3 regions of the Caloramator sp. E03 genome follow, and region 3 is predicted to be linked to each of the others. Evidence: riboswitches for the same ligand, from Rfam matches in the RefSeq annotation. Region 3 holds a riboswitch; each other region holds the start of a gene.
The links. Region 3 has a riboswitch for S-adenosylmethionine ahead of FDN13_RS01240 (homocysteine synthase). Riboswitches for the same ligand answer to the same signal wherever they lie in the genome.
Positions count from the first base shown of each region.

Region 1: it holds a riboswitch for S-adenosylmethionine, as region 3 does, so the genes downstream of both, FDN13_RS11465 (methionine ABC transporter ATP-binding protein) here and FDN13_RS01240 (homocysteine synthase) in region 3, are expected to answer to the same signal.
Region 2: it holds a riboswitch for S-adenosylmethionine, as region 3 does, so the genes downstream of both, metK (methionine adenosyltransferase) here and FDN13_RS01240 (homocysteine synthase) in region 3, are expected to answer to the same signal.

Region 1 covers NZ_CP040093.1:2,387,462-2,390,747, forward strand. Annotated here, with positions in the region: gene FDN13_RS11455 (MetQ/NlpA family ABC transporter substrate-binding protein) at 1-214, opposite strand, end outside; gene FDN13_RS11460 (methionine ABC transporter permease) at 227-904, opposite strand; gene FDN13_RS11465 (methionine ABC transporter ATP-binding protein) at 906-1,901, opposite strand; SAM riboswitch class I at 2,094-2,192, opposite strand; gene FDN13_RS11470 (hypothetical protein) at 2,353-2,853, shown strand; gene FDN13_RS11475 (carbon starvation CstA family protein) at 2,875-3,286, shown strand, end outside.
Region 2 covers NZ_CP040093.1:1,286,600-1,289,885, forward strand. Annotated here, with positions in the region: gene nagA (N-acetylglucosamine-6-phosphate deacetylase) at 1-472, shown strand, start outside; gene metK (methionine adenosyltransferase) at 504-1,694, opposite strand; SAM riboswitch class I at 1,759-1,860, opposite strand; tRNA gene FDN13_RS06395 (tRNA-Tyr) at 2,349-2,433, opposite strand; tRNA gene FDN13_RS06400 (tRNA-Thr) at 2,439-2,514, opposite strand; tRNA gene FDN13_RS06405 (tRNA-Val) at 2,520-2,595, opposite strand; gene FDN13_RS06410 (ATP-binding protein) at 2,906-3,286, shown strand, end outside.
Region 3 covers NZ_CP040093.1:232,215-235,500, reverse strand. Annotated here, with positions in the region: gene metF (methylenetetrahydrofolate reductase [NAD(P)H]) at 1-194, opposite strand, end outside; partial or broken gene FDN13_RS01240 (homocysteine synthase) at 222-1,510, opposite strand; SAM riboswitch class I at 1,614-1,726, opposite strand; gene rsxC (electron transport complex subunit RsxC) at 2,120-3,286, shown strand, end outside.

The DNA of each region.
Region 1 (3,286 bases), 830 kb from region 3:
TTACATAGTCTGTAAATTCCTTTATTTCAAGTTCAATTCCCTTTTGAGCTAATATTGGCTTTACAACGTTTAATATCTCTGCATGTGGAACTGGTGTTGCCCCAACTACTAATTTTTTTGTTTGCTTATTTGTAGAACTTTCTTTAGAAGAACATCCAGTAAAAGAAAGAATTAATACTAAAATGATTGATAATAGAGAAAATATTTTTTTCATTGAAAAAACCTCCTATCGTTTGTCAAAAATTTTTGATAATAGATTTCCTGTATGCTGTATTATTTCTACAAGAATTATAAGGACTAAAATGGTTGCTATCAGCACATCAGTTTGAAATCTCTGATAGCCGTATCTTATAGCTAAATCTCCAAGTCCACCTCCTCCTATAGCTCCTGCCATTGCAGAATATCCAAGAATATTTATTATTGTAAGTGTTATTCCCAATATCAAAGAAGGCATAGACTCACGGATTATGACTTTAAAGATTATCTGCATAGTTGTTGCTCCCATTGATAGTGAGGCTTCTATGATACCCCAGTTTACTTCAAGAAGGCAGCTTTCAACTATTCTTGCTACAAAAGGGCATGCAGCAATGGATAGTGGAACTATTGCAGCTGTTGAGCCTATTGTTGTGCCAACTATTATTCTTGATAAGGGAAATATTGCTATTATCAATATGATAAATGGTACAGAACGTGCAATGTTTACAATAGTACTGAGAATGCGGTTTAATTTAACATTTTCACATATATGACCCTTTGAAGTTATAACAAGTATTATCCCAAGAGGTAATCCTAAAATAGTAGCAAATAGCGTTGAGAAAAATACCATATATATAGTTTCAATAAAAGATGGATATATTGTTTTAAATAAATCTATTAAGTAAGCATATATATTAGAAAGCTCCACTTTATATCACCTCAACATTAAGTTTAAATTCTTTAAGATAATTCAAAGCTTTGTCAATATCTTCATCTTTACCTGTCAGGTTAACAACAAGATTTCCAATTTGAGTGTTTTGAATAATATCAATTTTCCCTGATATTATATTTGCATCTACATTGAACTTTTTTACCATATTTGAGATAAGTGGCTTTTGAGCATCATCTCCTATAAATGTTAAATTTAATACTTTGCCTTTACTATTAAAGTCTTTAGGGATTTGATTTATAATGTCTTCTTTTAAAAAGTTTTTTGTAGTATAAGATTTTGGATTAGAAAATACATCTATTACACTGCCACATTCAGCAATAGTTCCATTTTCAATTACAGCAACGTTTTTACATAAGCTTTTAATTACTGACATTTCATGAGTTACAATTACTATTGTTATTTTATATTTTTCATTAATGCTTTTTAAAAGGTTTAAAATAGATTGAGTAGTTGAAGGATCGAGGGCAGAAGTTGGTTCATCGCAAAGTATTATATTTGGTTCATTAGCAAGTGCTCTTGCAATAGCAACCCTTTGTCTTTGACCACCTGATAGCTGTGATGGAAAGGAGTTGCTTTTGTCTTCAAGCTCTACAATTTTTAATAGTGCATTTACTTTTTCTTTTATTTCAGAATTACTAACTTTTGATATCCTTAGAGGGAAAGCAACGTTTTCAAAAACATTTAAATTCATAAGTAAGTTGAACTGCTGAAATATCATTCCAATTTTTTTTCTATATTCTCTTATCTGTTTTGAATTAAGGGATGTTATATCCTTCCCATCAATTATTATTTGTCCTGATGTTGGTTTTTCAATGAGATTAATACACCTTAAAAGAGATGATTTCCCAGCTCCACTAAGTCCGATTATCCCAAAAATATCACCATCATTAATTGTAAGATTTATATTTTTTAAGGCCTCAAACTGCGTATTATCTAGAGTATAGGTTTTATTTAGGTCAACAATATTTATCAATTTATTTCACCTCTTTAACATGATAATTACATAAAGTACAAAAATAAAAATTTAACAGGCTAAAACTTATAAATTTTAGCAAAATATTATAAAAATAAATTAAAAACATAAATTTGAGAATGAAAAGAGATTTTGAGGATATGAAGATAATAAAAAAACCTCTTTTCAATGAAAGAGGCTTATTACAATCCCCTCTCATCTCTCGGTATTTCTACCGCTGGAATTGGCACCATGCATAATGCTGGTTGCCGGGCTTCATAGGGCCAGTCCCTCCGCCTCTCTTGATAAGAGTACAATTTATATTCAACTTACATGCTAATTATAAAAAGCAATTGCTAAAATGTCAACTATTTTTTTTATAACATTAGTCTTAAATAGAAATATTAAAAAAATCAAAATTTTTTAGCAGGAAATACAAAGTGTTTGTAGAATACTATAAAAGGTGATAAATGTGGAATGTAATGTATATATAAACAATTTACAGAATAAATTTAGTAGATATTTTGACATTGAAAGGAATATAAATATATCAGGTACAGAAATTGACATGTTTGCTAAATACTTTGAAAGATGTGCAAGGACCTTAATTACTCAAAAGGATGTAATAGATGCTTATGAAAACAATGAAATTTGCTTTATTAAGTGCTATGAAGCTTTGAGTTTAGAAAAGGTATACGAATTTGAAAATTTTTTAAAAAATGCTGTAGCAAGATATGTAAAACCTCACAAGGAACACATGAGCACTTATATAACAGGGGTTATTGTATGTAAAGATGAAATTGATAGCGAATGCGTCAAGGAAATAAAAAAGTTTAAGTACAGCAAAGCATTCAAGTTCTTTTTGCATGGATGGTGTGAAGTAAGGTTTGTTGCAGTTGACCTCTTAAATAACAGTGTTATTACAAATAAGCAGGGTAAGAGCGTAAAAAAGGTGTATCAAATTACACCTTAAAATAAAAAAGGAGGTCTTTATATGAATTCCTTAGTTCTAATCATCTTAGGTATTATACTGTTCTTAGTTGCTTATGTAACTTATGGTTCATATCTTGCTAAGCAGTGGGGTATTGATCCATCAAGAAAGACACCAGCTCATACTTTAAGGGACGATATTGACTATTGCCCAGCAAATGCAAAGGTTCTATTAGGACACCACTTTTCATCTATTGCAGGAGCAGGGCCTATTTCAGGTCCTATACAGGCTGCAATCTTTGGATGGCTCCCTGTATATCTATGGATAGTTCTTGGAAGTATCTTTGTAGGTGGAGTACACGATTGGGGTTCACTTTTTGCATCAATAAGACATGACGGTAAATCAATTGGTGAAATAATAAGAACAAATCTCGGTGAAAAAGGTAAGAAGTTATTTAATATTTTTGCATGGCTGA
Region 2 (3,286 bases), 1.1 Mb from region 3:
TCACCATAGACAGCCTAATATAGTTGGGGGAGTATTTAATAGTGATGTTACTGCAGAAATGATACTGGATGGAGTACATATTCACTTTGATGCTGTAAAAGTTGCTCTTAAAGTTAAAGGGATAGATAAAATAATACTTGTATCAGATGCTATGATGGCATGCGGGCTTTGTGATGGATTGTATAGTCTTGGAGGGCAAGATGTATATGTAAAAGATGGTCAAGCAAGACTAAAAGATGGTACACTTGCAGGTTCAACTTTAACTTTAAGTAAAGCACTTTATAATGCTGTAAATAACCTTAACATCACTTTAATCGATGCTATAAAGATGGTTACTTCAAACCCTGCTAAGCTTCTTAAACTTGATAATGAAATTGGATACATAAAAGAAGGCTTTTACGCTGATATAGTAATATTTGATGATGATATTAACATAAAACATGTTTTTGTAAATGGGGAAATGAAATTTTAATGTAAAATAAAAATAGCCCATTGGGCTATTTTTATTTTAACTCCTCAACTGCTTTCTTTATAGCTTCAACCTTGTCAAGCTTTTCCCATGGAAGGTCTAAATCTGTTCTCCCAAAGTGACCATAAGCTGCAACCTGTCTGTATATTGGCCTTCTAAGGTTTAAATTTTTAATTATTGAAGCTGGTCTTAAGTCAAATACTTTGTTTATAACTTCTACTATCTTATCATCTGGGAGTTTTCCTGTGCCAAAGGTGTCTACTTCAATTGAAACAGGCCTTGCAACGCCTATAGCATAAGCAACTTCAATTTCAAGTTTATCGGCAATACCTGCTGCAACAAGATTTTTAGCAACCCATCTTGCTGCATAAGCTGCTGAACGGTCAACCTTTGTTGGATCCTTTCCTGAGAAAGCTCCTCCGCCATGTCTTCCATAGCCTCCATAAGTATCAACAATTATCTTTCTTCCAGTAAGACCTGAGTCTCCTTGAGGTCCTCCAACAACAAATCTTCCTGTTGGGTTTATATAGTATTTTGTATTCTCATCAAGTAAATTATTTGGCACAACTTTTCTTATAACATGTTCTATGATATCTCTTTCTATTTGTTCTCTTGTAACTTCAGGGCTGTGCTGTGTTGATACAACTATTGCGTCAATTCTAACAGGTTTATCATCATGATATTCAACAGTAACCTGAGTTTTTCCATCTGGTCTTAAATAATCTAATGTTCCATTTTTCCTAACTTCAGCAAGCCTTCTTGAAAGTCTATGAGCCATTGCAATTGGAAGAGGCATCATTTCAGGAGTCTCGTTGCAGGCAAATCCGAACATCATTCCCTGATCTCCTGCACCTATTGCTTCAGCAACATCCATTTCTCCTTTTTTAGCTTCAAGGGCTTTATCAACTCCAAGAGCAATATCTGCAGACTGTTCGTCTATTGATGTTATAACTGCACAGGTATCACAGTCGAATCCATACTTTGCTCTTGTATAACCTATCTCTTCAATCGTCTTTCTAACAATCCTTGGAATGTCAACATAGCATTTTGTTGATATCTCTCCCATAACAAGAACCATTCCAGTTGTTACAGCTGTCTCGCAAGCAACTCTTGCCTCTGGATCCTGCTCTAATATGGCATCAAGTACCGCATCAGAAATTTGGTCGCATATTTTATCTGGATGACCTTCAGTTACCGATTCTGAGGTAAACAATCTTTTAACCATTTTTCTTCCTCCTTTATGTATAATAAAAAACCCCTTCTGTTAGAAGAGGTCTATTTTTCAAGAACCCTCATCTTCCAGAATACATAGATCCTGCTGGAATTGGCACCTTTCTTTTGCAGGTTGCCGGGTTTCATCGGGCCAGTCCCTCCACCTCTCTTGATAAGAGTTTAATACATATTAATTTTTACTAAGCAATAGTATCATAATAAATTAAATATGTCAACGGTATTGTTAGAAACTTATTTTTCTCCATTTTTGATTTTTGAGGACGGTTAGTGTGAAAATGTCCATTTACAAAAAAGGAAAAAAGTACAAGCCAAGGGACGGTTACTTATTTTATACACAATATCTGCAAAATTAGGGGTACATGCATAAAATATTTTATCTATTATTTAATATAATAAGTAACCGTCCCTGCTGTTGCCTTTGACAAGCCTAAAACTTTTTCATGTCGTCGTTGTGGCTACTTTTAGTCATGACCTGTTACTTATTATTTATAAATAAATAATAAATTAACCTCATCCCCTAAAGGTTATTATCTTTTAAGACCATTAATAATTTTTTATCTTGCATTAAATTGTCTATGAAGTATAAAAAGTAAGTAACTGTCCCTCTATTTTTTAAACATAAAAAAAGACGCTATATAGCGTCTTTTGGTGGAGGGAGATGGATTCGAACCATCGAAGTCACTGACAACAGATTTACAGTCTGCCCCCTTTGGCCACTCGGGAATCCCTCCTCGTATGGAGCCGGCTATCGGAATCGAACCAATAACCTACTGATTACAAGTCAGTTGCTCTGCCTATTGAGCTAAGCCGGCATATATGGTGGGAACAATAGGGCTCGAACCTATGACCCTCTGCTTGTAAGGCAGATGCTCTCCCAGCTGAGCTATGCTCCCTTTTTGTTTGCCGCACCGTTTAGCGACAATAATTAGTATACATAATATCAAAGCACAAATCAATCCTCAAATATAATTATTATTTTAATTTATATACACCATTCTTAATAATTCTTTTATTATCTCTTATAATCTATGTTATGCTTACATCAACATTTTTTAACTCCTTTATATATTATACTCTCTTCAAAATAAACCAAAGTATATTTTCATGGTAAAACTTTTAATATATAATGCTTATGTAAATCTTTTATAAATAAAATTATATATGTTCCATAAACTATTATAAACTAAATAAGGCGGTGTTAATTTGAAACAAATACTTGGAAGGTTAAGACGTGCAGTTGAAGATTTTAATATGATACAGGATAACGATAAAATAGCTGTTGGTCTATCTGGTGGTAAAGACAGTATGCTACTTTTATATGCTTTAAAGCTATATCAAAGGTTTTCACCACAAAAGTTTGATCTTTGTGCTATTACTGTAAATCTTGGATTCGATGGCTATAACCCATCCCCCCTCATTGACTTTTGTAAAGGCATCAATGTACCTTTAAATATAATAGATACTCAAATTGGAAAGATAATTTTTGAAGTTAGGCAGGAAAAAAACCCTTGCTCTATTTGTGCAAATATGCGAAAAGGTGCACTTAATAATGCCGCAAAGGCAATGGGTTACAACAAAGTTGCA
Region 3 (3,286 bases):
GTAGATGCGATTTCAACAGTTCTATCTCTATTTCCTCCACCGGATCCGTAAGTTACGCTGATAAAGTCGGGGTTTAAGTCTTTCAGCTTTTCTATTGTTTCATATATAGTGGATATAGGATATTCTTTTTTTGGAGGGAATATTTCAAAGGATATAACAGGCCTTTTTTGATTAAAAATATCTTTTATAAGCAATAATATCACTCCTATCCTAATGTTTATTTAACGAGTTGCTTTATGTAATGCTTGATCTATGTCATAAATTAGATCATCTACATCTTCAATTCCTATTGAAAGTCTTATCATGTCAGGGGTAACCCCACATGCTTCTTGCTCTTTTTTAGATAATTGAGAATGAGTAGTACTTGCAGGATGAATAACAAGAGATTTAGCATCTGCAACATTAGCAAGAAGTGAAAAAATTTCAAGACTCTCACTGAATTTTTTACCAGCTTCTGCTCCCCCTTTAACACCAAATGTAAATATAGAGCCAGCACCCTTTGGAAGGTATTTTTGAGCTAAATGATAGTATTTATTTCCTTTCAAACTTGGATAGTTAACCCATGATACAAGGGGGTGATTGTTTAAAAATTCAGCTATTTTTTTAGTATTTGATACATGTTTTTCTACTCTCAATGAAAGTGTTTCAAGTCCTTGTAAAAGTAAAAAAGAATTAAATGGACTAATTGAAGCTCCTGTATCTCTTAATAGTTGTACCCTTGCTTTTACAATATAAGCTTGTTTTCCAAAAGTTTCATAATAATTAATTCCATGATAACTTGGATCAGGCTCTGACAAACCTTTAAATTTACCACTTGCAGCCCAATCAAATCTACCCGAATCAACAATTACACCACCAATTGATGTTCCATGACCACCTATAAATTTCGTTGCAGAATGAATTACTATATCTGCACCAAACTCAATTGGTCTTATTAAATAAGGAGTTCCAAAAGTATTGTCAATAATAAGAGGAATTCCATTTTCATGAGCTATCTTTGCAACCTCTTCAATATCAACAAGGTTTATTTTGGGTTACCTATTGTTTCAATGTATATAAGCTTTGTTTTTTCAGTAATTGCTTTTTTAAAATTATCAGGGTCATCGGAATTAACGAATATAGTTTTGATTCCTAATTTTGATAATGTATAATTAAATAGGTTATATGTTCCTCCATAAAGGGTGTTGGAAGATACTATCTCATCTCCACAGCTAGCAATATTTAAAATTGCATAAGTAATTGCAGCTGATCCAGATGCTACGGCTAAAGCCCCAACTCCTCCTTCAAGGGCTGCTATTCTTTTTTCAAAGACGTCAGTTGTTGGATTCATCATTCTTGTATATATATTTCCGGATTCTTTTAAAGCAAATAAGTTAGCTGCATGATCTGAATCGTTAAAAACATAAGATGTAGTTTGATAAATTGGAACAGCTCTTGAACCTGTTGCAGGATCTGGTTGCTGACCTGCATGAACTTGCAACGTGTCAAATTTTAATTCTCTTTTACTCATAATATATCTCTCCTTCTATATAAAATTTTATTAACCAAAAATAAAACCTCTTTCATCATAGTATGATGAAAGAGGTTATTGTACTTTTAATAAGAGCCTTCCTCTCTCATCTTTCGCTTGTTTTATCAAGCGCAGGAATTGGCACCTTTCAGGCAAATGAGCCTGTAGGTTGCCGAGGCTTCATTGGGCCAGTCCCTCGACCTCTCTTGATGAGAATTTAATATAAATAATTTTGTTCAATATTAGCATTACTTTATAACTTTGTCAAGTATTTTTTATATGCAGACATCATATAAACTTAAGGTTTACTTTTTGAATATTTACAACTTAAAAGAGTAGTTTTTTATTTAAAATGCAAAATTACACTATTTATTATAGGAATTGATACAGAAGCATATTTTAATATTGATATATAAATTAAGCATGGTATAAGTATAGCATTTATTGTATGAAAATTAAAACATAATGCATTTAGTTAATAAAATAACTATGTTGCAATGGCTATTATAATAATATAAAATAAAAATTGTATGGTCGAATGTTGTCACCGTATTGGATGGGATTAACATTAGATGTGCTTCATTTTCAAAAAAGAATGGAGGATTTGTTATGAGCGTTCTAACATTTAAAAAAGGGGTGCATCCACCTCATGGTAAGCACTTTACAGAACATAAGCCTATTGAATATTTATTACCAAAACAGATTCTTGTATTTCCAATGATACAGCATATAGGTGCTCCATGTGAACCTATAGTAAAGAAAGGAGATAGGGTATTACTGGGGCAAAAAATTGGAGAAGCTAAGGGATTTGTTTCATCTCCAATACACAGTAGTGTATCAGGAACTGTTAAAGATGTTGTACCAGTACTTCATCCAAATGGTTCAAAGGTACTTTCTGTTATCGTAGAAAACGATGGACTTTATGAAAAAGTAGAAGGTATGGAAAAAAGAGAGGACTATAAGAATCTTACAAAAGAAGAAATACTAAAAATAATACAAGAAGCTGGTATTGTAGGTATGGGAGGAGCAGGATTCCCAACTCACGTAAAACTTGCACCACCTCCTGATAAGAAGATAGATACAATAATTGTAAATGCTGCAGAATGTGAGCCATATCTTACATCTGACCACAGAGTTTTACTTGAAGAAACTAAAAGAGTTGTGGATGGTCTAAAAATCGCACTTCATTTATTCCCAGAAGCTAAAGGATACATTGGAATAGAAGATAATAAGATGGATGCGATTGAAGCAGTACAAAAGATAGTGAAAGATGAAAAGAACATAGAAGTTAAAGTTTTAAAGACTAAATATCCTCAAGGAGCAGAAAAACAGCTTATATATTCAATAACAAAAAGAGAAGTTCCATCAGGAAAGCTTCCTGCAGATGTTGGATGCATAGTTCAAAATGTGGAAACAATGGTTGCAATAGAAAGAGCTGTTCTTAGAGGAAGGCCCCTTATGAGAAGAATTGTAACTGTAACGGGCGGTGCTATTGCTGAACCTAAAAATCTTAATGTAAGGCTTGGTATGTCGTTTAGAGAACTTATTGAAGCTTGCGGTGGATTTAAGAAAGAGCCTGCAAAAATAATTGCAGGAGGTCCCATGATGGGAACAGCAGTTTTTTCCATAGATATTCCAGTTGTTAAAGGCACCTCTGCAATATTATGTTTAACTGAAGAAGAAGCTGCTATCCCAGAGGAATTTAACTGCATAAGATGTGGTAAGTGTGTTGAGGCATGCCCGATGAATTTACTACCAGCAACATTAAATTCTTTT